DNA from 2 places in the Streptomyces sp. NPDC003327 genome. Region 2 is predicted to be linked to the other one. Evidence: riboswitches for the same ligand, from Rfam matches in the RefSeq annotation. Region 2 holds a riboswitch; the other holds the start of a gene.
What was found. A riboswitch is a leader RNA that binds a small molecule or an ion and turns the genes downstream of it on or off. The one in region 2 is predicted to bind glycine.
Positions count from the first base shown of each region.

Region 1: linked by a shared signal. The riboswitch ahead of gcvP (aminomethyl-transferring glycine dehydrogenase) and the one ahead of gcvT (glycine cleavage system aminomethyltransferase GcvT) in region 2 are both predicted to bind glycine.

Region 1 is NZ_JBSFSA010000058.1:5,596-21,014, reverse strand. It holds gene ACWDVG_RS28990 (hypothetical protein) at 492-1,112, shown strand; gene ACWDVG_RS28985 (PhzF family phenazine biosynthesis protein) at 1,660-2,538, shown strand; gene ACWDVG_RS28980 (CPBP family intramembrane glutamic endopeptidase) at 2,629-3,411, opposite strand; gene ACWDVG_RS28975 (glutamate--cysteine ligase) at 3,570-5,069, opposite strand; gene ACWDVG_RS28970 (hypothetical protein) at 5,549-6,151, shown strand; gene ACWDVG_RS28965 (DUF5999 family protein) at 6,480-6,686, shown strand; gene gcvP (aminomethyl-transferring glycine dehydrogenase) at 6,815-9,700, opposite strand; glycine riboswitch at 9,879-9,977, opposite strand; gene ACWDVG_RS28955 (PRC-barrel domain-containing protein) at 10,079-10,465, shown strand; gene ACWDVG_RS28950 (DNA polymerase IV) at 10,529-11,947, opposite strand; gene ACWDVG_RS28945 (MerR family transcriptional regulator) at 12,076-12,696, opposite strand; gene ACWDVG_RS28940 (bifunctional nuclease family protein) at 12,903-13,370, opposite strand; gene ftsR (transcriptional regulator FtsR) at 13,424-14,167, opposite strand; gene ACWDVG_RS28930 (FHA domain-containing protein) at 14,199-15,140, opposite strand; gene ACWDVG_RS28925 (DUF881 domain-containing protein) at 15,221-15,419, opposite strand, start outside.
Region 2 is NZ_JBSFSA010000067.1:7,003-22,421, forward strand. It holds gene ACWDVG_RS30020 (L,D-transpeptidase) at 1-194, shown strand, start outside; gene ACWDVG_RS30025 (enoyl-CoA hydratase/isomerase family protein) at 281-1,048, shown strand; gene ACWDVG_RS30030 (ATP-binding protein) at 1,172-1,675, shown strand; gene ACWDVG_RS30035 (polysaccharide deacetylase family protein) at 2,073-2,849, shown strand; gene ACWDVG_RS30040 (YncE family protein) at 2,849-4,027, shown strand; gene ACWDVG_RS30045 (GNAT family N-acetyltransferase) at 4,072-4,710, opposite strand; gene ACWDVG_RS30050 (EF-hand domain-containing protein) at 4,797-5,012, shown strand; gene ACWDVG_RS30055 (CopD family protein) at 5,087-5,995, shown strand; gene ACWDVG_RS30060 (L-serine ammonia-lyase) at 6,019-7,389, opposite strand; gene glyA (serine hydroxymethyltransferase) at 7,548-8,807, opposite strand; gene gcvH (glycine cleavage system protein GcvH) at 8,840-9,220, opposite strand; gene gcvT (glycine cleavage system aminomethyltransferase GcvT) at 9,298-10,413, opposite strand; glycine riboswitch at 10,476-10,574, opposite strand; glycine riboswitch at 10,575-10,675, opposite strand; gene ACWDVG_RS30080 (AAA family ATPase) at 10,835-11,491, shown strand; gene ACWDVG_RS30085 (enhanced serine sensitivity protein SseB) at 11,646-12,386, shown strand; gene ACWDVG_RS30090 (enhanced serine sensitivity protein SseB C-terminal domain-containing protein) at 12,467-13,252, shown strand; gene ACWDVG_RS30095 (ABC transporter permease) at 13,615-14,643, shown strand; gene ACWDVG_RS30100 (ABC transporter substrate-binding protein) at 14,753-15,419, shown strand, end outside.

The DNA.
Region 1 (15,419 bases), on a different contig from region 2:
CCGCTGCCGGCGGAAGATCCGGCAACGGCCTGTCACTCTCGACGAGATCCTCCAGAAAGCCCGCGCCAAAGCAACCTCAGATCCGCCGCCCCCTCACGACAGAACGGGCGTATCGCCGAGACGAGCGCCCACCCCGCCAAGTAGTTGAACGTAAGGGTCCCAGTAACTCGGCAATGGGCTGGTGAGGTCAGCAGGCTGCAGCCGAGCATGGGAAGCAGCGGGAGGGACACTACGGTCTCCGCGTTCATACAGATCTGAGGAAGGAGACATGACAGCCGGAGTACGCCGAAGGCGAGCTGTAGGTAGTACGAGAAGCGGATCCCCGGAGGGCCCTGGACCCTACCGCGCGCCGCGACTACCGTCTACGCAACCCCAGTGAAGGAACCGAGACGAACTGTATGCAAATGCGCAGGAAGAAGTCGCCCCCACCTCGCTGCAGCGCCCCACTGGCCAAAGTCGGGAAGATGGAACGCTCCTGTTCGCGTCCAGCGGTGATCGAGGGCCTGTGTCTGCTGCACACGCCAGATCACGACGCGGCTCGCCGGTACCGGATCAAGACCAACACGAAGGATGGCCTTGGCTGCCTGGGCATCGTGGGACTGGTGATCCTGACGGCCGTCTACGGCCTCCCCGCCCTAGGGCAATGGCTGGAGGGCCAAAGAGAAACCCGCTGTCGGCCGACAGTGGACTCCTACGAGGAGGCGCGGATGGTGGCTGACGGCATACACATCCCGCTGATCCTGGGGAGCGACCACGCACCTGGCGATGAGAACGCCACGGAAGATGCCATAAAAGCAGCCTATGCAGAAAAATGGTCGGCAAATGCCTCGGCGGCGGACATTGCGCTGTCCCATCAGGACTGCTTCAACGAGGTGCTGTTGCGCCGCGCCAGGCGCGCACGAGACAGTCCGGCAGCCGTGTGGTTCGTGAGCATGCCGACTACCACCTCATGTCGCGACGGGTGGGGGTCGCCGTCAATCGGTCAGCGCGGGGCCTGTTCCCACCACGGAGGAGTCGCCTGGGGCAGTCCATCGGCAACGCTCCACTTCGAGCCCACTCGAGTGCTCTACGAGAGAAACGAACTGCCGATCCGCCTTGCCTCCGCCGAGTGACCTGATACTCGCCCATCTCATATTGACCATGAAGACGGAGGAACCTGGCGAGTCGCGCAACAGGGCTCTTTCGGACGGTGGTCTCCACTACGCGGTTACGCGCCTGAGCACGTGACCTCCTTCGCCAGCACACCCGCGCAGACGACTCTACGAATCGGCGGGCCCGGTGACCGGACGGCCCGGCCCGTCCCTGCACCGCGGCGCCGCCGAACTTTCCGGTGCCGCGCCGACCTCCTGCGGTTGTGCACCGTGAGGCCCAGGGGCCCTACGTACGGTGCGGCGCCGGGTCCAGGCTTTCATCTCGAACAGCAGGTCCGACAGGTCGATCTTCGGCAGCATCCGCCGTCGCACGCAGCGCAGGCGAGCACACCAGCACCAAGGCCGTGCCAAGCCCCAGCGGGGGTCAAACTATCGTGGCACGAAGTCAAACTTCGCTGTCACAGGACAGCTCCGCCGAGCCCTGCCCGAGCCCTGCCCCGCAGGACCGGTCCAGTTCTGCGGAATTGGCCTTGGCCTGCGGTTTCTCACGGCCGGTACGGTCCAGGTCATGCGGATCCGAATCGTCGACGCCTTCACCGACCGTCCCTTCTCCGGCAACCCGGCGGGTGTCCTCCTCCTCGACGGCCACGACTCCTTCCCGGACGACGCCTGGCTCCAGCAGGTGGCGGCCGAGGTCAATCTCTCCGAGACGGCCTTCGCCCACCCTCTGCCCGCCGGCGGCGAGGCGGACTGGGCACTGCGCTGGTTCACCCCGACCACCGAGGTCGACATGTGCGGCCACGCGACGCTCGCCACCGCCCACGTGCTCCGCACGACGCGAGCGAACGCCCAGGCGCACGCCCACGCCGACGCCGACGCCCACGCCGACGCCGACACGGGGAACACCACCGCCCCCGTACGCTTCGCCACGCGCAGCGGTGTCCTCGGCGCCGCCCCGGAGGCGGACGGCTCGATCACCCTGGACTTCCCGACCTCGTCGCTCACCCCCGTCCCCACCCCCGGCGGCCTGGCCGAGGCGCTCGGCGCGGAGATCCTCGCCGTCCACGACACCGCGGCCCACATCGGCGACCTCGTCGTCGAGCTCCGCGACGAGGCCACCGTGCGCGGACTCGCCCCGGACCTCGCCGCCCTCAGGACCATGGCGTCCCGCGGGGTGATCACCACGGCACAGGCCGAACGCGCCGACTCCGGCTACGACTTCGTCTCGCGCTGCTTCTTCCCCGCCGTCGGCATCGACGAGGACCCGGTCACGGGCAGCGCCCATACCGCCCTCGCCCCGTACTGGTCGGCCCGGCTCGGCCGCGACGACCTCACCGGCTTCCAGGGCGGCGCGAGGACCGGCCTCGTCCGGACCCGGCTGCGCGGCGAGCGCACCCTCCTCACCGGCCACGCCCTGACGGTCGTCGACGGCGAACTGCACGCCTGACACCCGCCCCCGGTCCCCCACAACCCGGAAGGGGCGTACGGCACGATGCCGTACGCCCCTTCCGGGTCCCGTCTCCGCGGCGGAGCCGCCTCACACCGTGGGCAGCCAGTCCACCTTCCCGGCGAGCAGCCCGTACCCGACGAAGGCCACGATGTCGAGCAGCGCGTGCGCGACCACCAGCGGCCCGACCCGCCCCCACCTCCGGTACAGCAGCGCGAAGAGCACGCCCATCACCACGTTGCCGACGAACCCGCCGACGCCCTGGTAGAGGTGGTACGAGCCGCGCAGCACCGAACTCGCCACCAGGGCCGCCATCGGCGACCACCCCAACTGCCCGAGCCTGCGCAGGAGATAGCCGACGACGATGACCTCCTCCAGGACGGAGTTCTGCACCGCCGAGAGGATGAGGACGGGGTATTTCCACCACACGTCCGGCAGCGACTCCGGCACCACCGTCAGGTTGAACCCGGACGCCCGCGCCGCGAGGTAGAAGGCGAGCCCCGCGCTGCCGATCCCCGCCGCCACGAGCGTCCCGCGGCCGAGGTCGGACCAGGGTCGCGTCCGGTCGAAGCCGATGGCCCGCAGCCCGGCGCCCTCCCGCAGGAGCAGGTGGGCCACGAGCACGACCGGGACCAGCGCGGTGGCGATGCCGAAGAGCTGCCAGGACAGGTCGAGCCACGGCCGCCCGGGCGCGTACGAGCCGTTGAGCGTCGCCGCCTGCTCCTTCAGCGCGCCGGGCTTCGTGAGCGACCCGATGAAGCTGATCAGCGACGACACGGCGCTCGCCCCGAGCGACAGGGCGAGCACGATGAGCGTCTCCGAGCGCAGCACGCGCCGCGGCAGCCCGTCGGGAGGCGGGGAAGCGCTCACCACTCGTTGCTCCGACACCACACCTGTCTCCCGTTCCCCGTCGCGCACCGTTCCGGTCGCGAGCCGTCCGTCAGGGGTCGGGGGCCGCTCCGGCGACCCCGACCACCCTGACATGATCGCTCACGCCCCGCGCGAAGGCCCGGGAGCACCGGTGCCCGCGGTCAGCCGGTCCCGACCGGCCAGGTGTGCACGGGCTCACCGGCCAGCATGAGGTCCCGGTAGCGGCGGGTCGTCGCCGCGAGCGCGGCCTCCCGGTCCAGCCCGGCCTCCAGCGCCGTGTGGAAGGTGTCGACCTGCCAGGACGCGCCGTTCACCCGGCGCAGACAGCGCTGTTCGATCACGCCGAGGTAGAAGTCCCGGTCGGCCGGCTCGATGTTCCAGGCGTCGAGCCCGGCGGCCGCGAGCGGCAGCAGCTCCTCCAGGACGAGGCGTACGGCGGGCAGGGTGGCGACCCCGCCCGCGCGCCCCGACCGGGGCCAGCGCAACTCCGCCTCGATGCCGTACCGGCACGCCGAGTCGAAGTTGGCCTCCGCGTCCTCGAACGCCATCCGCTTCCAGACCGGCCGGGGGTCGTCGGCCAGCGAGCGTACGAGCCCGTAGTAGAAGGCCGCGTTGGCGATGACGTCCGTGACGGTGGGCCCGGCCGGCAGCACCCGGTTCTCCACCCGCAGGTGCGGCACGCCGTCGACCCAGCCGTACACGGGCCGGTTCCAGCGGTAGATCGTGCCGTTGTGGAGGACGAGCTCCTGGAGGCGCGGCACCCCGCCCTCGTCGAGGACGCGGAGCGGGTCCTCGTCGTCGCAGAGGGGCAGGAGGGCGGGGAAGTACCGGAGGTTCTCCTCGAAGAGGTCGTACACCGAGTCCACCCACCGCTCCCCGAACCAGGTCCGCGGCCGCACCCCCTGGGACTGGAGTTCGGGCGGCCGGGTGTCGGTGGCCTGGAGGAAGAGCGGCGGCCGGGACTCGCGCCACAGCTCGTGGCCGAAGACGAAGGGCGCGTTGGCGCCCAGGGCTGTCTGGACGCCGGTGACGGCCTGGGCCGCGTTCCACACGGCGGCGAACCGGGCGGGGGTGACCTGGAGGTGGAGCTGGACGGAGGTGCAGGCCGCCTCGGGAACGATCGACTCCGAGGTGCACAGGAGCCGCTCGACGCCCTGGATGTCGAGCGTGAAGTCCTCGCCCCTCGCGGCCAGGATCTGGTTGTTGAGCAGGGTGTAGCGGTCGGCCGCCGACAGGTTCTCGAAGACCAGGTCCCGCTGCGCGAGCGTGGGCAGTATGCCGATCATCACCACGCCCGCGTCGAGTTCCGCGGCCTTGCGGTCCGCGTATCCGAGCCCCGTCCTCAGCTCCTCCGCGAGCCGGTCGAATACCCGGCCGCCGAGCCGGTGGGGGGCGATGTTCACTTCCAGGTTGAACATTCCCAGTTCCGTCTGGAAATCGGAGCTGGCGATCTCCTTCAGGACCTGTTCGTTGAGCATCCTGGGCAGCCCGTCGGGACCCGCCAGATTGAGCTCGATCTCCACGCCCATGAGATTGCGCGGGCGGTCGAACCTCTTCTCCGCCAGCAGTCTCGCGAGTCCCGCGAGGCACTGCTGGAGCTTTCTCCGGTACCGCTGTCGGTCGGACGGGCCGAACCCGTCCGCGACGACCTTCTCGCCCATCGAAGCGTCCCTCCCGAGTGGGCAGCCGCCTCGACGGCCGCGCGTCACGGACGATGATGCCCACCCCGTTGATCGACAACGCCTGCGAAACGGAGTCGTCGGCGGTTAGGCTGGACGGAGTTCTCCACCGACACGCTCGACGGGCAAGTGCAGTCGACATATACCAATGTCATATAGCCGGACGACCCGGGGACGCAATTCGGCCGACCGGCTTCCCGGGTAATACGCAGGCAGTTACGCTGTCGATGCGTGAATTCTGCTTCAACGCCCCGACGATACGGCCGGATGACGTCTTGTCAGGAATATCGACGACGTCTAGCGGAAACACTGTGTGAACACGTGTCGTATAAACTCCGCGGACGAGGCAGAGTGTTGGCGCCCAGCCATGGCCCCATGGCCCCCTCTCTGGCCCCGCCGCCGACAGCGCCGTCGTACCTGCCCATGCGTCACCGTGTCTCCTGAGCGAGAGGCGACCCACCATGCTCCGTTTCTCCCCGGCCCCTGCGCCGGCCCACCGCAGCGTCCTCGCGGCCCTCGGCTCGCCCACCGCCGTGCGCGAAGCCCGAACCCCCGCCCTGCGCGCGGCACAGGGGCCCCTGAGCCCCGAACTCCCCCTGCCCCTCCACATCCTCGGGGTCACGGGCACCCCCGGCGCACCGGGCGCGGCACCCCGCACCCGTCTCGTCGGCTGGCGGTTCCTCATCCGGAACGGGGAACGGGCGATCGCGGCCGCGGACACCATGCTCACCCCGGACGGCTGGACGTTCTCCCACTTCTTCGAGGGTCCGTACGTCACCTCGACCGAGCTGGCCCTGAGCCGGGCGGAGGCGCTGCCCACCGCGTACCAGCCCCGCCTGCTCTCCGTACCGCAGCTCTACATGCTCACCCTCTGGCTGCACGCCGAAACCGAGGACGACGACGGTGTCGCCCCGGCGGCGGCCGCCGCCGACCTGCTCGTGCCGCTGGCCCCCGCACCCCCCGGCATCGCGGCCAACCGTCCCTACCGGGTCGGCGACCTCCTGCCCGTCCTCACCACGCGCCTCGCGCCGCCGCCCCTCCTGGGCTCGGCGGCGCCCGCCTGATCCACCGCACGCGCCGCGCCCCGCGCCCCCACCGGGTCGCGGGGCGCACTGCTGCCCGAACGCGCCCCTCGAACTGCGCCCCCGTCCGCCCTCCCGGACGGACTAGCCCGCTGGGGCCATCCCGAACCACCCGAAGTGAGGGGGAGGTTGAGGCGAACCGCCCCTGCGGGTGATGCGTCTTCCCAGGAGAGGACGAGCTGCCGCGAAATCCCTGCGGAAGTCCGTCCGTGCGGCAAGACTGGGACCGGAACCGAACCGACCGACGGGGGCGGCCATGAGCGCGAAGAGCCGCAGGACATCCATCACGACGCAGCGAAAGAACCCACCCATGTGCCAGCACCAGCCTGCCTGTCCCACCGCCGACTCCGCCGACCGGGAGGCGGCGCGCCCGATGGCGCACCACCCCGAACAGGGCTGGAGCCTGCTGTGCAACGGTGTCCTGCTCTTCGAGGACACCGGTGAACTGCTGCCGGACGGGCAGATCATCGCCCCGCACCGGCCGCTGACGACGGGACGGGTCACCACCGCCGCCTGACCGCGATGCGGAAACGCCGAGGGCCGGCCCGGAGGCGGAAACCTCCGAACCGGCCCTCTTCCCGTGCGCGGGTCGGGTCCCGGGATCAGTGATCCGGAATCGGTGATCCGGGGTCAGTGATCCGGGAATCAGTTGTCGTACTCGTCCATGGGCGGGCAGGAGCAGACCAGGTTCCGGTCGCCGAAGGCACCGTCGATGCGGCGCACCGGCGGCCAGTACTTGTCGGCGGCCGAGACGCCGGCCGGGAAGACGGCCTCGTCGCGGGTGTACGCGTGGTCCCACGCGCCGCCCAGCGCGGCCGCGGTGTGGGGGGCGTTGCGCAGCGGGTTGTCGTCGGCCGGCCAGGTGCCCGACGCGACCTTCTCGATCTCGCCGCGGATCGCGATCATCGTGTCGCAGAAACGGTCCAGCTCGGCCAGGTCCTCGGACTCGGTCGGCTCGATCATCAGCGTGCCGGCGACCGGGAAGGACATCGTCGGCGCGTGGAAGCCGTAGTCGATGAGGCGCTTCGCGATGTCGTCGACCGTGACGCCCGTCGCCTTCGACAGCGGACGCAGGTCCACGATGCACTCGTGGGCGACCAGTCCGGCCGGACCGGTGTAGAGCACCGGGAAGTGCGGCTCCAGGCGCTTGGCGATGTAGTTCGCCGCCAGGACGGCCACCTGCGTGGCGCGCTTGAGGCCCTCGCCGCCCATCAGGCGGACGTACGACCAGGAGATCGGCAGGATGCCTGCGGAGCCCCACGGGGCGGCCGAGATCGGTCCGACGCCCGTCTCCGGGCCCGCGGTGGGCTGGAGCGGGTGGTTCGGCAGGTACGGGGCGAGGTGGGCGCGGACGCCGACCGGGCCGACGCCCGGGCCGCCACCGCCGTGCGGGATGCAGAAGGTCTTGTGCAGGTTCAGGTGCGACACGTCGCCGCCGAACTTGCCCGGCTTGGCGAGACCGACGAGCGCGTTGAGGTTGGCGCCGTCGACGTACACCTGGCCGCCGGCGTCGTGGACCTCGGCGCAGATGTCGGCGACGTGCTCCTCGAACACACCGTGCGTGGACGGGTAGGTGATCATCAGCACGGACAGCTCGTCGCGGTACTGGGCGATCTTCGCGCGCAGGTCCTCGACGTCGACCTCGCCGTCGTCGGCGGTCTTGACGACGACGACCTTCATGCCGGCCATCACCGCGGAGGCGGCGTTGGTGCCGTGGGCGGAGGACGGGATGAGACAGACGGTGCGCTGCTCGTCGCCGTTGGCCCGGTGGTAGGCGCGGACGGCCAGCAGACCGGCCAGCTCGCCCTGCGAACCGGCGTTCGGCTGGATCGACACCTTGTCGTAGCCGGTGACCTCGGCGAGGCGCTCCTCCAGCTCGGTGATGAGCGCGACGTAGCCCTGCGCCTGCTCGACCGGGGCGAAGGGGTGCATCTGCCCGAACTCGGGCCAGGTCACCGGCTCCATCTCGGTCGTCGCGTTCAGCTTCATCGTGCAGGAGCCGAGCGGGATCATGCCGCGGTCGAGCGCGTAGTCGCGGTCGGCCAGCTTGCGCAGGTAGCGCAGCATCGACGTCTCGGAGCGGTGCGCGTGGAAGACCGGGTGGGTCAGGTACGCGTCGGAGCGCAGCGCGTCGACGGGCAGCGCGTCCTCGGTCGCGGCGTCCAGGGCCTCGACGTCGGCGGTGACGCCGAAGGCGGCCCACACGGCGGCGAGCTGCTCGCGGGTGGTGGTCTCGTCGCAGGACATCGACACGAGGTCGACGTCGACGCGGTGGAGGTTGACCCCGGCCTCGCGGGCGGCGGCCACGACCGCGTCGGCCTTGCCGGGGACGCGGGCGGTGAGGGTGTCGAAGAAGGCGCCCTGGGTGAGTTCCACGCCCCCGGCCCGCAGACCGGCGGCGAGGATCACGGCGTACCGGTGGGTGCGGCGGGCGATGCCCTTGAGGCCCTCGGGGCCGTGGTAGACGGCGTACATGCCGGCCATGACGGCGAGGAGCACCTGGGCGGTGCAGATGTTGCTGGTGGCCTTCTCGCGGCGGATGTGCTGCTCGCGGGTCTGCAGGGCCAGGCGGTAGGCGCGGTTGCCGTCGGCGTCGACGGAGACGCCCACGAGGCGGCCCGGCAGGGAGCGGGCGTGCTTGTCCTGGACGGCCATGTATCCGGCGTGCGGGCCGCCGAAGCCCATCGGGACGCCGAAGCGCTGGGTCGTGCCGACCGCGATGTCCGCGCCGAGGGAGCCGGGCGAGGCGAGCAGCGTCAGCGCGAGGAGGTCGGCGGCGACGGTGACGATCGCCCCGAGCTCGTGGGCCTGGTCGATGACAGGCTTGATGTCACGGACGGCGCCGGAGGCGCCCGGGTACTGGAGCAGCACGCCGAAGACGCCGCGCTCGGCGACCTCGGCCGGGATGCCGGCCGACAGGTCGGCGACGACGACCTCGACGCCGGTCGGCTCGGCGCGGGTCTCGATCACGGCGATGGTCTGCGGCAGGGCGTCGGCGTCGATGAGGAAGACGCCGTTCTTGACCTTGCCGACGCGCCGCGAGAGGGCCATGGCCTCGGCGGCCGCGGTGCCCTCGTCGAGGAGCGAGGCGCCCGAGGTGGGCAGGCCGGTCAGGTCGGCGACCATCGTCTGGAAGTTCAGCAGGGCCTCCAGGCGGCCCTGGGAGATCTCCGGCTGGTACGGCGTGTACGCCGTGTACCAGGCCGGGTTCTCCATGACGTTCCGGAGGATGACGGGCGGGGTGAAGGTCCCGTAGTAGCCGAGGCCGATCATCGGGGCGAGGACCTGGTTGCGGTCCGCGAGGGCGCGGAGCTCGGCGAGGACCTCGGCCTCGGTGCGCGCGGCGGGCAGGCCGAGCGCCTCGGCGTTCTTGATGACGTCCGGCACCGCGGCGGCCGTGAGCTCGTCCAGCGAGCCGTAGCCGACCTGGGCGAGCATCTTGGCGCGGGCCTCGGCGTCGGGCCCGATGTGCCGCTGCTCGAAGGGAATGCCCTGCTCGAGCTCGGAGAGCGGGATGCGGTTGGCGGTCATGTGCGGGGGCCTCCTGGTCGTCACGACCTGCGAGGGGCACCTCGGCGCGGGTGCCCGGACGGCCTCCCCCTCTGTCATCTCAACCTGAGAGCTTCACCGGCACGCCTCGCGGCCCGCCGGCTTTCACCGTCGGTGAGGGCGGGTGCCGTCGGACGCCCGCCCTGCTTTCCAGAGTGACCTCGTCCGCGCGGTACAGGGGCCTGAGAGATTCCGGGGAGGATTTGCTCCTTCGGCGCCACCGGAAGGTTTCTCCGGGGGACTCTCCCGCACGGGGTCGACAGCCACAGCCAGCCTACCAGCGCCGTTGTGCCCCTCCGTCGCTCAAGTGGCCGACATCCCAGAAGTGCACTTTCGTAGGGTGTAGAGCAGTTGCGACCAATTGGAGGGACCGTGCAGACCGATATCGATCCGCGCAGCCTGATCGGCCGCAAGGCGTACGACCGGAACGGCCACAAGATCGGAACCGTGGACGAGGTGTACCTGGACGACGCGACCGGCGTCCCCGAGTGGGCGGCGGTCCGGACGGGCCTCTTCAGCAGGGACGCGTTCGTCCCGCTGGAGCCGAGCGAACTCGACGGGGACGGCCTCCACATCCCGTACGAGCGGGCCCTCATCAGGGACGCCCCGGACTTCGGCGTCGGCCGCCACCTCTCCCCCGAACAGGAGCTCCAGCTCTACCGCCACTACAGCCTGGCCCTCCCGCCCCCGCCCTCGGACGCGCCGGACACGGACTTCGGCCGCCTGGCGGGCCGGGACGGCACCTGACCCCACCCGCCCCGGCCCGCCGCCCGCCCCCAGGCCCCCGCGGGGTCGGCGGGCGGCGGCCGCTCAGGCCGCCTCGCCCGTGCACGGCGCTCCGCCCACCAGCGGCAACGGCTCCGAGGCCGAGAGCTCCGGGTCGTCCACGGCGAACGTCCGCACACGCCCCGGCGCGGACCACGGCTCCTCGAACCGGACGGTGACCCGCCCCACCCCGCTCCCCTGCACCCAGCCCGCGCCGTGCACCGCGTGCCGTACGTCCTGTCCGGGCGACCAGTGCGGCTCGGCGGCCGGTTCCTCCGCCGCGGGCGCCGGGGCTCCACCGGCCTCGGCCGCCGCCCCGGAGTCGGTGGCCCCCTCACCCCCGGCACCGCCCGCCTCAGCCGCCCCTGACCCCTGCCCGGCACCTGCCGCCCCCGCGGCCTGCGCGAACAGATCCTCCTGCGTGTAGTCCGCGAGCCCGCTCACCCCGACCCCCAGCAGCCGCACGCCCCCCGTGGTGTCCACGGCGTCGAGCAGCCGCCCCGCCGCCTCCCGCACCACCACGGGATCGTCCGTGGGCCCCCGCAGCGTCTCGGAGCGGGTCAGCGTCGAGAAGTCGTACCGCCGCACCTTCAGGACGATCGTCCGCCCCGAGTGCCCGGAGGCCCGCAACCGCGCCACGCACCGCTCGGCGAGCCGCTCCACCTCGATCCTGATCCGGACCCGGTCGTGCAGGTCCACGTCGAAGGTGTCCTCGACCGAGACCGACTTGGCGTCCCGCTCGGCCACCACGGGCCGGTCGTCGTGCCCCAGGGCCATCCGGTACAGCGAGGCCCCGTGCGCCCGCCCCAGAAGCCGTACGAGCTCGTCCTCCCCCGCCTCCGCGAGGTCGAAGACCGTGGTCATCCCGGCCCGCCGCAGGTGCTCGCCCGTCGCGGGCCCGACCCCTGGCAGGATCCGCACCGAGCGCGGCCCGATCAGCTCCCGCTCCGTCCCGGGCTCGATGAGGACGAGCCCGTCGGGCTTCGCCTCCTCCGAGGCGATCTTCGCGAGCATCTTCGACCCGGCGAGCCCCACCGACCCGGTGAGGCCGGTCGTCGCGAGGATGTCGGCCCGCAGCCGCTCCCCCGCGAGCCGCGCGCCCGCACTGTCCTCGGCCACCCCGCCGGCCTCCAGATCGACGAAGGCCTCGTCGAGGCTGAGCGGTTCCACCAGCGGGGAGAGCCGCCCGAGGAGTCCCATGACCTGCTCGCTGATCGAGCGGTAGAAGGCGAAGCGGGGAACGAGGTACGCGGCGTTGGGCGCGAGCCGCCGCGCCTGCCCCATGGGCATGGCCGAGTGGACGCCGAACCTCCGCGCCTCGTACGACGCGGTGGCGACGACGCCCCGCGGCCCGAGCCCGCCCACGACGACGGGCTTTCCGCGCAGGCTCGGCTTCGCCGCCTGCTCGGCGGCGGCGAAGAAGGCATCCATGTCGAGATGCAGGATCGTCGGCGCGGCTCTCACGGTTCCGATGCTGCCTCACACCACTGACAATCGACCCGCGCAGGCGCGCACAGCCGCCGCTCGGCCGGCCGGGACCGCCGCTGCCCCTCGGGCGCCCTCAGGCACCCCCGGTGCGCTGGGACGCGCCCTCAGACGGCCCTGTCCCGCCGCCGCCGCGCCAGCTCGTCACCCGGGTTGTGCCCGACCAGCGTCTCACCGGTGTCGACGCGCTCCCCGTGGAGCTGCGACAGCGCCGCCTCCACGTCCCGCCAGACGACCCCCACGGCGATCCCGAAGACGCCCTGCCCGCCCTGGAGCAGGTCGACGACCTCGTCGGGCGAGGAGCACTCGTAGACGGTGGCGCCGTCGCTCATGAGCGTCATGCGCTCCAGGTCACGGAAGCCACGGGCGCGCAGGTGCTGCACGGCCGCGCGGATGTTCTGCAGCGCCACCCCGGTGTCCAGGAAGCGCTTGACGATCTTCAGGACGACGACGTCCCGGAAGCTGTACAGCCGCTGCGTCCCGGAGCCGTACGCGGGCCGCACGCTCGGCTCGACGAGCCCGGTGCGCGCCCAGTAGTCCAGCTGGCGGTAGGTGATGCCGGCCGCCGCACATGCCGTGGGGCCGCGGTATCCGATCGCCTCGTCCGCGAGGCCCCCACCCACCGCGTTCGTACCGAAGTCGCCCACACTGCCGTGAAGCGGATACGGCCCGGTCTCCCCGGACACGCGTCCGAGCGAGCTCCCTGCCGTACCGTCCGCGCTGCTCATCACGCCGACCCTCCGTCCTTGACCTGCCCACACGAAGGTAGGCAGTCACTCGGGGTGCGTCAACGATCGCCACACTCGGCACGCCGAGTGATAATCACCCTGAGAGTGGTTTCCCGTGTCTCTCTTCGGGGAAAGGCTACTCGAATGCCCTGACGCCGCCCCTCGAACGGCGGGTCACTGACCCCACCGGGTCACCGGCCCCCGCGTCACTGGCCGCCGAAGTCCTCGGGCGAGATCTGGTCGAGGAACTCACGGAACTTCTCCACCTCGTCCTCCTGCTCGTCCGGAATCGCGATACCGGCGTCGTCCAGCACACCGTCGCTGCCGAAGATCGGCGTACCGGTCCGCAGTGCCAGTGCTATCGCGTCCGACGGCCGCGCGCTCACCTCGACGCCGCTGGCGAAGACCAGCTCGGCGTAGAAGACCCCGTCACGCAGATCCGTGATGCGGACTTCGGTGAGCTCCTGCCCCACGGCGTCCAGCACGTCCTTGAACAGGTCGTGCGTCAGCGGCCTCGGCGGCGCCATGCCCTGCTGGGCGAAGGCGATCGCGGTCGCCTCCCCCGGTCCGATCCAGATGGGGAGGTACCGATCGCCTCCCACTTCGCGCAGGAGCACGATCGGCTGGTTGGAGGGCATTTCCACCCGGACACCCACAACGTCGAGCTCGTTCACACAGCAACCCTAGGACGTGCCCGACCGGTTTGGATAGTCGGGCCCGTTCGAGGTCACTGGAAGCGGATGCCCAGAGCCGACTGCACGAGGGCCGCGTGGAGCCGTACGGAGAGCGCGGCCAGCTCCTGCGCGGTGGCCTCCGCATGGGCCCTGGTCTGCGGATTGCGGTGTCGGCGCAGCGGTGCGACGACCTGCTCGACGAGCCCCGCCTCCCGGTCGGCGGCGGCCTTCACGGCCCGCAGGTGACGCGGTTCGAGACCGAATCTCCGCAGATCCGCGACGAGCCGCGCGACGGTGACCGCCTCGGCGTCGTAGCCCCCGCCCGCCGACTCGGCGATCAGGCCGTACGCCTCCCATTCGGCGAGCTCGGCCTCGGCCACCCCGGCGGCGGCGAGCAGCTCGTCCCGCCCCAGCCGCTCCACGGTGGGATGCCGGCCGTCATGCTCCCAGGCCCCGTCGAGCAGGTCACGTCCGCGACCGGGCGCCGGCAGCGTGACCTGCTCGCCCCGCGCGAGGGCGTCGAGGTGCTCTCGGATGACCTTCAGCGGGAGGTAGTGGTCCCGCTGCATCCGCAGGATCTGGGCGAGTCGCTCCACGTCCTGCGGGCTGAACTTCCGGTACCCGGAGGCCGTCCGCCGGGGTTCGACGAGGCCTTCGGCCTCCAGGAACCGGATCTTGGAGATCGTCACTTCGGGAAACTCGTCGCGCAGCTGGTTCAGCACCGTCCCGATGCTGACCAGCCGGTCGCCCGCGGTGGCGGCGCCGGAACCGGCACCGCCCGTCGGTGTTCGCAGCATGGACCTTCCCTGAAGGCTTCTCCGAGGCGCGTCACACGCCCCGCTGGCTCGAGTGGAAGACCAGCCGGTACTTGCCGATCTGCACCTCGTCACCGTTGGAAAGAACCACCGAGTCGATCGGCTCGCGGTTCACATAGGTGCCGTTGAGGCTGCCGACGTCCGACACCGTGAAGGTGCCGTCCGGCTGGCGGCGGAACTCGACGTGGCGACGGGACACCGTCACGTCGTCGAGGAAGATGTCGCTCTGCGGGTGACGGCCGGCCGTCGTCAGCTCGCCGTCCAGGAGGAAGCGGCTGCCCGAGTTCGGACCCCGGCGGACCACGAGGAGCGCGGAGCCCGGCGGCAGGGCCTCGACGGCCGCCAGCGCCTCGGGCGACAGCGACGGCATCGCGATCTGGCCGGTGGTCTCCGAGTCGTACGCCTCGAGCCCCGAGATGGAGATCGTCGACGTCGTCTCGGAGGCCCGCTCGGGAGCGATCCCGCCCCGCAGCGGCGCGCCACAGTGGGAGCAGAAACGACTGTCGGCCGCGTTGCGGTGACCGCACCTCGTACACACCGGCATGGACGCATCCTCCTGCCGCGGCTGCCCCGCGGAGGTCTGTGTCGCATACGGATCGGGGGTAAACCCTCCACCCGCACTTGAGGTTGATGGTTCTCCGAAACCTATGCGCGCGGCCCCGGCAGGGTCAACAGACGACGCGCCCTGTGTGCCCGGAATGTCACCGCCCCGGCCGCCGACCTCGTCGCGGAAGAGGGGGCGCTCGCCGCCCTGTTCCTCGCTCTGGGCGTGGCGCGGCGCGCGGTGCCTGGCGTTGCCGCCGTCCTCGCGTGCGCTCTTGCCGAACAACTTCGCAAACAACTTCACGGGCGATTCCCCTTGACCGAAACAGACCCGCCCGTGGGGCAGGACGAACCGAAATCCTTCACACCTGCCGACCCGGACACCTTCACAACGTCCGTATCCTCCGGACAGTTTCCACCACGCACCACCGTTGTGGTGCGCCGACCCCCCGCAACGTCATGCCCTTGTCGCGGGACCCCCTCGTCCCCCTCTCACTGCGAGGACGACTGAGCGTAGTCAGGCCGCTTCGCGGGCCGCAAGGCGTCGACGACGATCTTCGTCGACCGCTCCACGGTGGCCGTGGCCTGCTCCTTCTCCAGGGTCTGCACGACACCACCGGGGATGTTGAGCGCGGGCTCGAGATCCTCCGGCTTGCCGATGACCTTGAAGACGTACGGAGCGGTCACCTTC
Region 2 (15,419 bases):
CCAACGTCAGCCACGGCTGCGTCGGCCTCCAGGACTCCCGGGGCGGCGGCGACGGCTCGATGCCGGCGGCCTGGTTCTTCGACAACTCGATCATCGGCGACGTCGTCGTCGTGAAGAACTCCAAGGACAAGCAGATCAAGCCGGACAACGGCCTGAACGGCTGGAACATGGACTGGTCGGAGTGGACCGCGTAGTCCGCCCCTGAACCGTCGCGCGCGGGCCCGGTGCTGTGAGCAACAGCACCGGGCCCGCCGTCGTTAACGGCCACTAACCTTTCGGTATGACTGTGAACCTCGAAGTCGCCGAAGGCGTCGGCACGATCCGCCTCGACCGCCCCCCGATGAACGCCCTGGACATCGCGACCCAGGACCGGCTGCACGAGCTGGCCCGGGAGGCGACCGACCGCGACGACGTGCGCGCGGTGGTCCTCTACGGCGGGGAGAAGGTGTTCGCGGCCGGCGCGGACATCAAGGAGATGCAGGTCATGGACCACGTGGCCATGGTCAAGCGCTCGCGCGCGCTCCAGGACGCGTTCACCGCCGTGGCCCGCATCCCCAAGCCGGTCGTCGCCGCGATCACCGGGTACGCCCTGGGCGGCGGCTGCGAGCTCGCGCTCTGCGCCGACTACCGGATCGCCGCCGACAACGCCAAGCTGGGCCAGCCGGAGATCCTCCTCGGCCTGATCCCGGGCGCCGGCGGCACCCAGCGCCTCTCCCGTCTCGTCGGCCCCTCGCGGGCCAAGGACCTCATCTTCACCGGCCGGATGGTCAAGGCGGACGAGGCCCTGTCCCTCGGACTGGTGGACCGGGTCGTCCCGGCCGCCGAGGTCTACGAGCAGGCGCACGCCTGGGCCGCCAAGCTGGCGCAGGGTCCGGCGGTCGCGCTGCGGGCCGCCAAGGAGTCGGTCGACCAGGGCCTGGAGACCGACATCGACACCGGCCTCGCCATCGAACGGACCTGGTTCTCCGCGCTGTTCGCGACGGAGGACCGCGAGCGCGGCATGCGCAGCTTCGTCGAGGAGGGCCCGGGCAAGGCGAAGTTCGCCTAAGACGTACCGGAACGGACTACCCCCGGCATATGCCGGGGGTACGGCCGGGAATTGTCGCCTCCGGGGGGCCCATTCCGCCGGAACGGCCCCCGCGGACTCCTCCGTACGGCCATGATGGGGGGCATGGCGGGCCTGGACGGTAGGGAACAACCACGGCAGGGCGGCAGTGTCGTCGCCGCACGGTGGGCACCGGCCGTGGAGGACGAACAGGCCCTCGAGGCACTGGAGTTGTTCGGGAATCCGGCCGACGACGACGTCCGTCTGCCGTCCCTCCCCGAGTCCGCGCGCGTGGCCCGCCGGCTGACCCAGTACGTGATCGTGCGGCAGTGGGCGCTCGGCCCGCAGATCGCCGAGCACGCCGTCCTCCTCGTCTCCGAGCTCGTCGGCAACGCCGTCCGTCACACCGGCGCCCGCGTCTTCGCGCTGCGGATGCAGCGCCGCCCGGGCCGGATCCGGATCGAGGTGCGCGACCCCTCGCGCGGCCTGCCCTGTCTGATGCCCGTCCACGAGCTCGACGTCAGCGGCCGGGGCCTCTTCCTGGTCGACAAGCTCTCCGACCGCTGGGGCGTGGACCTGGCGCCGCGCGGCAAGACGACCTGGTTCGAGATGCGGGTCACCGACCGCTAGGCCGTTTCCGGCGGCCGGCTCCGCACGCACGGAAGCCCCCGTGCGCCGTGGTGGGGCGCCCTGGGGGCTTCCGTGTGATGCGCCGTGGACGGGGGGGTGTATCCACGGCCGCTGTGTCGACCTGGCCCGGGTCAATGGGGGTCGGTGACACCGACTATGGCAGACAGGGGGCCTTACGGCCAAAAGTCCATACATCTTCAAACTCGGGCATACAGGGACACATCCTCGATGAATCATTGGTGACATGCAGCACCCGCCTTGCAAACTGTGAATGGCTATGCGGTTCATCGATTGTTTCCCGGGATCGTCCGCATCGTGGACGCCCTGTCGAAGTCGATAAACGTCCTGAATCGGCCTAATTGTCACCAATCCGTTGTGACCCTCCTTAAATGGACGCGTGACGTCGACCGACCGCCGCGGTGCGCTCCGGGCCGCCGCGGCCGCGGCCCTCGCGGCCCCCCTCGCCACCGCCTGTGGCGCGGCCCCGCCCCGCCCGGCGGCCCCCGCCCCGACCCCCGCACCCGCCCGTGCCCGCGCCCGCGCCGCCGCCCCCGCGCCCCGCCGCTACCCCGGCCGCCCCGCCGAGATCGCGCACGGCCCCCGCGACCGGCCCCAGGTCGCCCTCACCTTCCACGGCCAGGGCGACCCCGCCCTCGCCCGCGTCCTCCTGGGCCAGGCCGAGGAGGCCGGGGCCCGCGTCACCGTCCTCGCCGTCGGCAGCTGGCTGGACGACCACCCCGACCTCGCCCGCCGCGTCCTCGACGGCGGCCACGACCTCGGCAACCACACCCAGCACCACCTCGACATCAACGCCCTGACCGAGGACCGCGCCCACGCCGAGATCGCCGCCTGCGCCGCCCGGCTCCGCCGCCTCACCGGCTCCATCGGCACCTGGTTCCGCCCCTCCCGCACCCGTCACGCCACCCCCGCCGTCCTGCGCGCCGCCCACCGCGCCGGATACCCGCACGCCCTCTCGTACGACGTCGACTCGCTCGACTTCACCTCGCCCGGCGCCGCCGCGATCGTCCGCAACACCACCGGCCCGATCCGCGGCGGATCCGTCGTCAGCCTCCACTTCGGCTACCCGGACACCGCCGCCGCCCTCCCCCTCCTCCTCGCCGACCTCGACCGCCGCGGCCTGCGCGCGGTCACCACCACGGAGCTGCTGACCTGATGGCACACCCCACGAAGAGAACCGGGACCCTCCTCGCCGCCGCCCTGCTCGTCACCCTCGCGGGCTGCGGCGGCGGCGACCGCGACGGGACCGGCGCCTCGGCCAGGAAGGCCGCCGCCCCCGCCGTACCCCGGGAGGCGGCGCCGCCCGGGCTGCCCGGCATGCCGCCGCTCCTCGACCCGAACGACGTCTACGCCGCCGACCGGCCCGGCCGGCTCTCCCCGGTCGTCAAGGACTTCCCCTCCCGGGTGTACGTCCCCAACACCAACTCCAACACCGTCTCCGTCATCGACCCCGCCACCTACCGGGTCATCGAGACCATCCCCGTCGGCGTCCAGCCCCAGCACGTCGTCCCCTCCTGGGACATGAAGACCCTCTGGGTCAACAACAACCGGGGCCACACGCTCACCCCCATCGACCCCGCCACCGGCGTCGCGGGCAAGCCCGTCGAGGTCCACGACCCGTACAACCTCTACTTCACGCCCAACGGCCGGTACGCGATCGTCATGGCCTCCCTCGACCGCGAACTCGTCTTCCGCGACCCCCACACCATGGAGCGGAAGAAGACCGTCCCCGTCAGCTGCTACGGCGTCAACCACGCCGACTTCTCCGCCGACGGCCGGTACTTCGTCGTCTCCTGCGAGTTCTCCGGCGAACTCCTCAAGGTCGACACCGAGAAGATGGAGGTCGTCGGCCAGCAGAAACTGCCCTTCGAGGGCGCCATGCCGCAGGACGTGAAGATCTCCCCGGACGGCAGGACCTTCTACGTCGCCGACATGATGGCCCACGGCATGTGGGTCCTCGACGGCGAGAAGTTCACGACCCCGCGGCTCCTGCCCACCGGCAAGGGCTGCCACGGCCTCTACATCAGCCGCGACTCCCGCGAGATGTACGTCCCCAACCGCGGGGAGGGCTCCGTCTCCGTCTTCGACTTCGCCAAGAACAAGTTGACGAAGAAGTGGTGGCTCCCCGACGGCGGCTCCCCCGACATGGGAGGCGTCTCCGCCGACGGCAAGGTCCTGTGGCTCTCCGGGCGGTACGACTCCGAGGTGTACGCGATCGACACCACGACCGGGAAGCAGCTGGCCCGCATCCCCGTCGGCAGCGGCCCCCACGGCCTCGCCGTCTACCCCCAGCCCGGCCGGTACTCCCTCGGCCACACCGGGATCTTCCGCTGAGGCGCGGCCCGATCGGGCGGGGACCGGATCGGGCGGGGGCCGGATCAGGCGGCGATCAGGAGGGCCTCGGAGGCCACCGGGCGGTAGCCCGCCGCCTGGAAGGCGCGCACGCTGCGGGCGTTGCCGGGGGACTGCTGGGCCCAGACCACCCCGTCCGGCGTCAGATGCCGGGCGGCGGTCGCCAGGGCCTTGCCCAGGCCCCGGTGGCGCACGTCCTCGTCGACCTCCACCGCCGCCTCCCAGCGGCCCGCCACGCCCCGGCCCAGGATCACCACACCGCCGTCGGCCGCCCACACCCGCACGTCGTCGCGGAACTTCATCGCCCGCGCCACCCGCGGGTGCGCCGGGTCGTCGATCTCGCGCAGCTCCACCGGCGGCGGGCCGGGCAGCGCCCCGGCCACCGTCAGCAGGTCGACCGTGTTCATCCGGCGGCCCGTCCGGGCCATCAGCGCCATCAGGAAGCCCGGGTTCATGCTCGCCGCGAGCGGGTCGGCGGCCGTGGCCGCCAGCTCCGCCCGCACCCACTCCGGGTCGGCGTCCGTGAAGACCACCGAGTGGGCCGTGAAGGCCAGGACCCCGGCGTCCCGCGGCCCCGGCTGCGGCACCACCGTCGTCGTACCGTCCGGCGGCGGGAACGACCCCCGCGCCGCGTCCGCGAGTATCCGCGCCACATCGCTGCTCATACCCCCATCATCCGGCACCGGCGGGCCCGCTAATCTGACCACCGTCAGAGAAGCACCGAGAAGGGGCGGAAGCAGTGGCGGAAGCAGTGAAGGACATCGAGTCGGCGCGCACGGCGTTCAACCGGTACGACGTGGACGGGGACGGCTTCATCACCGCCGCCGAGTACAAGAGCGTGATGGCCCAGCTGGGTGACTTCAACGTGACCGAGACGGTCGCCGAGGCGCTCATCAAGCAGCGCGACGACAACGGCGACGGCCGGCTGTCCTGGGACGAGTTCTGGGCGCACCTCAGCAAGGCCTGACCCGCCCGCCCGGACGGGCCCGGCGACTCCCACTCCGAGTTGCCGCCCGTCCGGGGCTCGGTGACGATCGTCCGGTGACGCTTCCCGGACCCTTCGGCACCCCGAGCCGTCTGACCGCCGCGGTCCTCGGCGCCGCCGCCGTCCTCGCCGTCGCCCTCCTCGGTGCGGGCCTCGCCCAGACGGGCACCGGCGAACTGCGCATACCGGCGGCCGGCACGACCACGCTGCTGCGCGTTCTCGTCCTCGCCGGTCTCGCCGTGCACGCCGGCGAACTCGCGGGCGCCCGGCTCGCCGGAGCCGGCCCCCTGCCGCGCGGCCGCTCCGTGCAGGCCGCCCTCCTCGCCGCCGCCGCCTCGGCCGGCCTCCTGCTGCTCCTCGCCGCCGTCAGCGGACTGAGCCTCCCCGTCGCGTACGGGCTGCGCGAGGGCCGCCTGCTGCTCGTCACCGCCAACGCCTTCGCCCTGGCGGCCCTGTGCGCCGCCACCCGGCGCCCCCTCCTCGCCGTCGCCCCGCTGGCCGTGGCGATCGTCGCCGAGGCGCTGCGGGCCCACCCCGAGACGGCGGGCTTCGGGATCGGGACGGGACTCACCGTCGTCCACCTCACGGCCGCCTCGCTGTGGTGCGGGACGCTCCTGTACGTGCTGCGGACCATGCGGCTGCGCGGCGGCGGCCGGGACGTCCTCGTCCGCTACGCCCGCATGGCCGCCTGGGTCTACGCGGCCCTCGCCGTCACCGGCACGGTCTCCACCCTGCGCCGGCTGCCGCTGGACGCCGCCCTCGGCACCGCCTACGGCCGGGTGCTCCTGGTCAAGCTGCTGCTCTTCGGCGGCGCGAGCCTCCTCGCCCTGGCCGCCCGCTCCCGCATGCTGGCGGGCGGCGACGCCCGTACCCCCGCCCGCGCGGAGGTCTCGGTCCTCGCCGCCGTCGTGCTGGTCTCCGCCCTGCTCACGGTCGTCCCGGACCCGCACTGGTCCGCGCCCTGAGGACGGACCCGGGCGGGGTCACCTCAGCACTCGATGATGTTCACCGCGAGGCCGCCGCGCGCGGTCTCCTTGTACTTGACGCTCATGTCGGCGCCCGTCTCCTTCATGGTCTTGATGACCTTGTCGAGGGAGACCAGGTGGCTGCCGTCGCCGCGCATCGACATCTTCGCGGCCGTGACGGCCTTGACCGCCGCCATGCCGTTCCGCTCGATGCACGGGATCTGGACGAGGCCGCCGACGGGGTCGCAGGTCAGGCCCAGGTTGTGCTCCATGCCGATCTCGGCCGCGTTCTCGACCTGCTCGGGGGAGCCGCCGAGGACCTCGGCGAGGGCGCCCGCCGCCATCGAGCAGGCCGAGCCGACCTCGCCCTGGCAGCCGACCTCGGCGCCGGAGATCGAGGCGTTCTCCTTGAAGAGCATGCCGACCGCGCCGGCCGCGAGGAGGAAGCGGACCACGCCGTCCTCGTCGGCGCCCGGGACGAAGTTCATGTAGTAGTGCAGGACGGCGGGGATGATGCCGGCCGCGCCGTTGGTCGGGGCGGTGACCACGCGGCCGCCCGCCGCGTTCTCCTCGTTCACGGCCATCGCGTAGAGGGTGATCCACTCCATCGCGTGGGCCGCCGGGTCGCCCTCGGAGCGCAGCTTGCGGGCGGAGTTCGCGGCCCGCCGGCGCACCTTCAGGCCGCCGGGCAGGATGCCCTCGCGGGACATGCCGCGCGAGACGCAGGCCTGCATGACCCGCCAGATCTCCAGGAGACCCTCGCGGATCTCCTCCTCGGTGCGCCAGGCCTTCTCGTTCTCCAGCATCATCGCCGAGATCGACAGGCCGGTCTCCTTGGCGAGCCGGAGCAGCTCGTCACCGGTGCGGAACGGGTACTTCAGGACGGTGTCGTCCGGGACGATCGGGTTCTGGCCGTCCACCGCGTCCTCGTCGACGACGAAGCCGCCGCCGACCGAGTAGTACGTCTTCTCCAGGACCAGGCCGCCCTCGGCGTCGTACGCGAAGACCGTCATGCCGTTGGCGTGGTACGGGAGCGCCTTGCGGCGGTGCAGGATCAGGTCGTCGTCGAACGAGAACGGGATCTCGTGCGCGCCGAGCAGGTTGATCCGGCCGCTCTCCTTGATCCGCTCGAACTCGTCGTCGGCGGTCTCCACGTTCACCGTGCGCGGCGAGTGGCCCTCCAGGCCCAGCAGGACGGCCTTCGGGGTGCCGTGGCCGTGGCCGGTCGCGCCGAGCGAGCCGTACAGCTCTGCCCGTATCGCGGCCGTGTGGGCGAGCAGGCCCTCGTTCTTCAGGCGGCGGGCGAACATGCGGGCGGCCCGCATCGGGCCCACCGTGTGGGAGCTCGACGGGCCGATGCCGATCGAGAACAGGTCGAAGACCGAGATGGCCACGGGGGACTCCTTGTGGGGGGCTAGACGCCGTTGTCTGCCGGGGTCGTGCAGAAAAGCGTGGGGTGCGGGCGGAACGCGGCGACATGGGGTGGGGCACCGCGCTCACTGTCCAGTGTGCGCGGTGCCCCGTAGTTCCATGCCAACAAAAGGGTACGAAACTACCTCAGGCCGGGGTACAGCGGGTGCTTGTCCGCCAGCGCGGTGACCCGGGCCTTCAGGGCCTCGGCGTCGAAGCCGGGCTTGAGGGTCTCGGCGATGACGTCGGCCACCTCGCGGAAGTCCTCGGCGAGGAAGCCGCGGGTCGCGAGCGCCGGCGTGCCGATGCGCAGGCCCGAGGTGACCATCGGCGGGCGCGGGTCGTTCGGGACGGCGTTCCGGTTGACGGTGATGCCGACCTCGTGGAGACGGTCCTCGGCCTGCTGGCCGTCCAGCTCGCTGTCGCGCAGGTCGACGAGGAGCAGGTGGACGTCGGTGCCGCCGGAGAGGACCGAGACGCCGTGCTGGGTGACGTCGTCCTGGACCAGGCGCTCGGCGATGATCCGCGCGCCCTCCAGCGTGCGCTGCTGGCGCTCCTTGAAGTCCTCCGAGGCCGCGACCTTGAAGGAGACGGCCTTGGCCGCGATCACGTGCTCCAGCGGGCCGCCCTGGAAACCGGGGAAGACCGAGGAGTTCAGCTTCTTCGCGAACTCCTTCTTCGCCAGGATGATGCCGCCGCGCGGACCGCCGAGCGTCTTGTGCGTGGTGGAGGTCACCACGTCGGCGTACTCGACCGGGTTCGGGTGCAGACCCGCCGCGACCAGGCCCGCGAAGTGGGCCATGTCGACCCACAGGTACGCCTCGACCTCGTCGGCGATCCGGCGGAACTCCGCGAAGTCCAGCTGGCGCGGATAGGCGGACCAGCCCGCGATGATCACCTTCGGGCGGTGCTCCTTGGCGAGGCGCTCGACCTCGGCCATGTCGACCAGACCGGCCTCGTCCACGTGGTACGCGACCACGTTGAACTGCTTGCCGGAGAAGTTCAGGCGCATGCCGTGGGTGAGGTGGCCGCCGTGCGCGAGGTCGAGACCCAGGATCGTGTCGCCGGGCTGGGCGATCGCGAACAGCGCGGCCTGGTTGGCGGAGGCGCCGGAGTGCGGCTGCACGTTGGCGTACTCGGCGCCGAACAGGTCCTTGACGCGGTCGATGGCGATCTGCTCGGCCACGTCGACGTGCTCGCAGCCGCCGTAGTAGCGGCGGCCGGGGTAGCCCTCGGCGTACTTGTTGGTGAGGACGGAGCCCTGGGCCTCCATGACCGCGACCGGAGCGAAGTTCTCCGAGGCGATCATCTCGAGGGTGGACTGCTGGCGGCGGAGCTCGGCGTCGACGGCGGCGGCGACGTCCGGGTCCAGCTCGTGGAGGGGCGTGTTCAGAAGCGACATGAATCGATCCCTTGGGGGTCTCGGGCCCGGTCTCAGTTCCCGGCGGAGAACGCGGCGTACTCGTCGGCGGAGAGCAGATCGTCCGGCGTCTCCGCGACGCGCACCTTGAAGAGCCAGCCACCCTCGAACGGAGCCGTGTTCACCAGGGACGGGTCGTCCACCACGTCCTGGTTGGCGTCGACGACCTCGCCCGTCACCGGGGAGTACAGGTCGCTGACGGACTTCGTCGACTCCAGCTCGCCACAGGTCTCGCCCGCGGTGACGGTGTCGCCCACCGAGGGGAGGTCGGCGTAGACGACGTCACCGAGCGCGTTGGCCGCGAACTCGGTGATGCCGACGGTCGCGACGCCGTCCACGACGTCCGACAGCCACTCGTGCTCCTTGGTGTAACGCAGCTGCTGGGGGTTGCTCATGACCTGATTCTCCTGTATCGGGTGAGTGCTGATGAACGCGGGTCTCGCGGGCTGAGACCCGGGATGGGACGACTGCGTCACTTACGGCGCTTGTAGAACGGCAGTGCCACGACCTCGTACGGCTCGTGGGTGCCGCGGATGTCCACACCTACACCCTCGGTGCCGGGCTCGGCGTGCGCCGCGTCCACGTACGCCATCGCGATCGGCTTTCCGAGCGTCGGGGACGGGGCGCCCGAGGTCACCTCGCCGATCACCTCGCCGCCCGAGACCACGGCCATGCCGGCGCGCGGGACGCGGCGGCCCTCGGCGACCAGGCCGACCAGCTTGCGCGGCGGGGCGGTCTCGGCGCGCTCGGCGGCGGCCTCGAGCGCCTTGCGGCCGACGAAGTCGCCCGGCTTCTCGAACTTCACGACGCGGCCGAGACCGGCGTCGAAGGGGGTGAGGGAGGTGGTCAGCTCGTGGCCGTACAGCGGCATGCCCGCCTCCAGGCGGAGCGTGTCGCGGCAGGACAGGCCGCAGGGGATGAGGCCGACGCCCGCGCCCGCCTCGGTCAGCGCCCGCCACACGCCCTCGGCGTGCTCCGGCTTCAGGAACAGCTCGAAGCCGTCCTCGCCGGTGTAGCCGGTGCGGGCGATCAGGGCGGGCACGCCCGCGACCGTGCCCGGCAGGCCGGCGTAGTACTTGAGGCCGTCCAGGTCGGCGTCGGTGAGGGACTTCAGGATGCCGGGGGACTCCGGGCCCTGCACGGCGATCAGGGCGTACGCGTCGCGGTCGTCGCGGACCTCGGCGTCGAAGCCCTCGGCGCGGGCCACCAGCGCGTCCAGGACGACCTGGGCGTTGGAGGCGTTGGCGACGACCATGTACTCGGTCTCGCCGAGGCGGTAGACGATCAGGTCGTCGAGGATGCCGCCGTCCTCCTGGCAGATCATCGTGTAGCGGGCGCGGCCGTTGCCCACGGTGGAGATGTTGCCGACGAGGGCGAAGTCCAGCAGGTCGACGGCCTGCGGGCCGGTGACGGTGATCTCGCCCATGTGGGAGAGGTCGAAGAGGCCCGCCCGCGTGCGCACGGCGTTGTGCTCGTCGCGCTCGCTGCCGTAGCGCAGCGGCATGTCCCAGCCGGCGAAGTCGGTCATGGTCGCGCCCAGCGAACGATGCAGGGCATCGAGGGCGGTCAGACGGGGGGCAGTGCTCATCGGGTGGCTCCCGGGTCCCAGGGCTGGCGTGCAGGGCACGACATACATGACGGGTGAGGACGTCCTCCCCATCTGTCATGGAACCTGAGAGGTTCACCGGGGGCATCCCCGGCTTGCACCTTGGGTGGGGACACGCCAGGTGTCCCGCTTTTCAGATCTGCCTCATCCGCGCGGTACGGGGCCTGAGAGATTCAAGGGAGGGTCTTGCTCCTTCGGCGCCCGGCCGGATTGCTCCGGCCCGGGACTCTCCCGCGCGGATTCGAGCGGCCGGTATGCGATTGTGTGGCGCTGAGCGCGCCTGGCGGGCACATCATTGCATGCGGTGTCGGCGGGGCAAATCGCTTGTGCCTCATTACCGTTTCTTTACACTTCGTGGGGAAGGGTCTCCTCAGGTCTCCTGAGACCCGGCAGGGGGAGCACGATGAGGATCCAGCACACCGGCGCCTACGCGGCCGGCACCGGCATACCGGCTCAGCGCGCCCGCGCACGGACCCGCGGCCGGCTCCTGCGCGACCTGCGCGAGCGCGGCGGCCGCGGCCCCCGCGCGCTCCTCTTCGCCCCCGGCGACCTCGTCGTCGTCTCCGGCCTGCCCGGGAGCGGCAAGTCCACCCTCATGAAGCGCACCGCCGACGGCCGCGGCATCGACTCCCAGGACGCCCGCGAGCGCTGGGAGGCCCGGATGCCCCGCCGGCTGCCGTACGCCCTCTACCGCCCCCTGGTCCGGCTCGCGCACTACGCCGGGCTCCGCCGCGCCCTGCGCTCCGGCGCCGGCGTGATCGTCCACGACTGCGGCACCCAGTCCTGGGTCCGCGGCTGGCTCGCCCGCGAGGCCCGGCGCCGCGGCCGCGCCCTCCACCTCGTCCTGCTCGACGTCGACCCGGACACGGCCCGCTCCGGCCAGCGCGACCGGGGCCGCGGGGTCTCCGCCTACGCCTTCGCCCGCCACCGGCGCGCCGTCGGCAGGCTCCTGCGCGCCGCCGAGTCCGGCGGCCTGCCCCGCGGCTGCTCCTCGGTCACCCTCCTCGACCGCGACGCCGCGGACACCCTGCGGAAGATCGGGTTCCGGGAGGCGGTCTGAGCCCCCGCCCCCGGCGCTCGTACCCTTCTCTTCTGGCCACGGGGGTGGCCGTGCGGCATTAGGGTGCTGCGGGACGGAGGGCGGCGCGGGACGGCCGGGCCGGCCGCCCGGGGCGGCGCCGCACCGGAACCGGGCGAGAAGGGGACACAGGACCGTGGACGTGACGTGGCCGGGCAACGAGCTCGAAGAGGTCCTTGCCGCCTCACTCGGCAACCCCGCCGCCGGAGGCCGACTCGTCGAGGTGCTCGGCCGCAGCTCCGTCTGGGTGCCCCTGCCCAACGGCGGCGGCCCCGACAGCCCCGACCTGGACCTCCCCACCATGGAGATCGACGGCGCGGCCTACGTCCCCGTCTTCAGCTCCGAGGCCCAGTTCCTCGCCTGCGTCGGCACCCACATGTCGTACGCCGTCGCCCCCGCCCGCGACTTCGCCCGCGGCCTGCCCCCGCAGCTCGGCATCGCCGTGAACCCCGGCGGCACGGTCGGCGTCCCGCTGCCCCCGCCGGCCGTCGCCGAGCTGTGCCGCGTCGGGCGCACCCCGCTCGACGGGCCCGCCAGCGGCGGCCGCGTCCGCCTCTTCGAGCCGGACTGGCAGGACGACCCGGTCGACTTCCTCGCCGCCGCCTCCGCCGAGTTCGAGGCCACCGGCGTCGTCGTCACCGCCCGGCGCGCCCTCGCCAGCGTCGAGGGCACCGAACCGGCCCTCTTCGTCGGCGTCCAGCTCGCCGTGTGGGACGGCGTCGACCGCAACGCGCCGCTCGACGCCCTCGGCCGGGCCCTCGGCCGCGTCGAGGTCGCCTGGCCGGTCAACCTCATCCTCCTCGACGTCGCCGAGGACCCGGTGGCCGACTGGATGCTCCAGCGCGTGCGCCCCTTCTACCAGCGCGCCGCCGGGTGACCGGCCCCGCTGTCTAAGCTGGACCGACTCGACGAATTGACGCGTGACGCGGTGGAAGAGGGGCGGGACCCAGGGTGAGAGTGCCAGATGCCGCTGCGGCCGGACAGGTCGAGCAGCTGCTGCGCGAAGTGACACCCGGACGCTACGACGCGTACGAGCGGCTGCTGCACGCCCTGGCCGACGGCGAGGTGTGGATGCTGCTCTGGCAGGGCACCGCCGGATCGCCCGACGCCCAGTACGGGAACATGGAGGTCGACGGCCACGGCTACGCCCCCTGCGTCACCTCGGGGCAGGAGCTCGCCGCCTCCGGCTGGAGCCGGGCCCACGAGCCCGTACCGGGCCGCGAGATCGCCCGCGCCCTCTACCCCGACCGCTGGGGCATCTGGCTGAATCCGCACGCTCCGGGCGGCGGCGTCGGCATCCCCTGGACGGATCTGCGCCGCGTCGCCACCGGTCTCGACCGGATGCCCGCGGGACCGCTGCGGGTCGCCGAGCCCGCCCTGGAGATCCCGCAGTTCTACGCGCTGCTCACGCAGAACGCCCACCGCACCCCGGCCGTGCGGTCGCTGCGCCGGGGCTGGGTGCAGCCCGCGCTCGGTTCGCCGTACCTCGCCATCGGCCTCGACCTGTACGACACCTCGCCGGCCGCCGTCGACGCGGTCCGGGCGATGATGCGCCAGTCGATCGCCGCCGTGCCCGAGGGGCTGCCCGTCTCGACGGTCGCGCTCTCCGACGCGTACGACCCGGTGGCGCTCTGGCTGCTGGCGAACGCGCGCCCCTTCTACGACCGCGAGGCCCACGGAGGGCGTGGTTCCGCGGCTCCGTCGGGGTATGGATATCCGCCACCCGCGCCGTCCGGATACTGAGACGTACCGCTGCGCCCGTTCTGTCCCATCAGCCTCCGGAGTCCGCTCCGGAGGCTTTTGTTCGCCCCAATTCCGGAGCTCACGGCACCAGTTGAGCGACATGTCCGATTGCGGCGAAGACGGGACGAGTTGGTCCGCTCAGTCGATCCCGACGTCCGTATAACGGAAGTCGCAGCACCGCATCACGTTTGAGCAAACATTCACCGTCAGGGCTGGCGGGTGATCGCAGACGCGTTGAAGACTCCCCGGAACACCTGGCGTTCGGCTCCCGTTCGAGCCGGTGCCCAGCAGTTGTTCCACCGAGCCGCTACCCGCGGCGGGCAAGGGCCGGCTACCGGCGGCCGAGAGGGGTCCTCACCACGATGACGGCACCACTGCACGAGGCGAGTGCGGGCGAGTCGACCGCCACCGTCCACGGCGCGCCCGACGCACCCGGCACTCCGGACGCTTCCGGCGCCCCCGCCAAGGCGATCCAGGGCCGCTCGCCCTGGCAGATCGCGTGGACCAGGCTCAAGCGCGACAAACTGGCCCTCGCGGGCGGCTGCGTCGTCCTCTTCCTCACCCTGGTCGCGATCTTCGCGCCGGTCATCGTCGGACTCCTCGGCCACCCGCCGGACGAGTTCCACGAGGACCAGATCGACCCGCTCTTCGGCACCCCGATCGGCTCCTGGGGCGGCATCAGCTCCGACTTCCTCTTCGGCGTCGAGCCCGTCAACGGCCGCGACGTCTTCAGCCGCATCGTCTACGGCGCGCGCATCTCGCTCCTCGTGGCCTTCCTCGCCGCGGTCTTCGCCGTCGTCCTCGGCACCGTCCTCGGCGTCATCGCCGGCTACTTCGGCGGCTGGATCGACGCGGCCCTCAGCCGGGTCATGGACGTCATGCTCGCCTTCCCGCAGCTGCTCTTCACGATCGCCCTGGTCTCGGTCCTGCCGAACGAGCTCCTCGGCCTCGACGGCTCCGGCGTCCGCATCGCCGCCCTGGTCGTCGTGATCGGCTTCTTCGGCTGGCCGTACGTGGGCCGCATCGTCCGCGGCCAGACCCTCTCGCTGCGCAACCGGGAGTACGTCGAGGCCGCCCAGAGCCTGGGCGCGGGCCGCTTCTACATCCTCCGCAAGGAGCTGCTGCCCAACCTGATCGCGCCGATCACCGTCTACGCGACCCTCATGATCCCCACCAACATCCTCACCGAAGCGGCGCTCAGCTTCCTCGGTGCGGGCGTGAAGCCTCCCACCGCGTCCTGGGGACAGATGCTGTCGACAGCCATCACCACCTACGAGGCGGATCCCCTCTTCATGGTGATCCCCGGCCTCGCGATCTTCATCACCGTGCTGGCGTTCAACCTCTTCGGCGACGGCGTGCGTGACGCGCTCGACCCGAAGGGCTCCCGCTGACCGTTCGCCGACGACACGCAAGACCCGCCCCTGCCGCTGGCGACAGGAGGCCCACCCCAATCGGCGGACCGCCGTAACGGCCGCCACTATCCCGGAGGTTGCTGGACCCATGCTGAAGAGCTCTCAGCGCAGAATCGCCGCGGGCGCGCTGCTCGCGGCGGCCACGATGGTCGTCACGACCGCCTGCGGCGGCGGCAACGGCGACGGCGGTGACAAGGGCAAGGGCGGCCTCGCCTTCAACGGCGCGGTCAACAAGGTCCTCAACCCCTCGGACAAGAAGGGCGGCGAGCTGAAGTTCATCGGCTCGCAGGAGGCCGACTCGTGGGACCCGCAGCGTGGTTACTACGGCTTCGTGTGGGACTTCGCCCGCTACTACACCCGCCAGCTCGTCACCTTCAAGGCCGAGCCGGGCGCCGCCTCCACCGAGCTCGTCGCGGACCTCGCCACCGACACCGGCAAGGTCTCCGCCGACGGCCTCACCTACACCTTCACGCTGAAGGACGGGGTGACCTGGGAGGACGGCAAGCCGATCACCTCCAAGGACATCAAGTACGGCATCGAGCGCATCTGGGCCCAGGACGTCATCTCCGGCGGCCCGATCTACCTCCAGCAGGCCCTCGACCCGAAGGCCACCTACAAGGGCCCGTACAAGGACACCGCTCCGGACAAGCTCGGCCTGAAGGCCATCGAGACCCCGGACGACAAGACCATCGTCTTCAAGCTGCCGGTCGCCAACGGTGACTTCCTGCAGATGCTGGCGATGCCCGCCGCCTCCC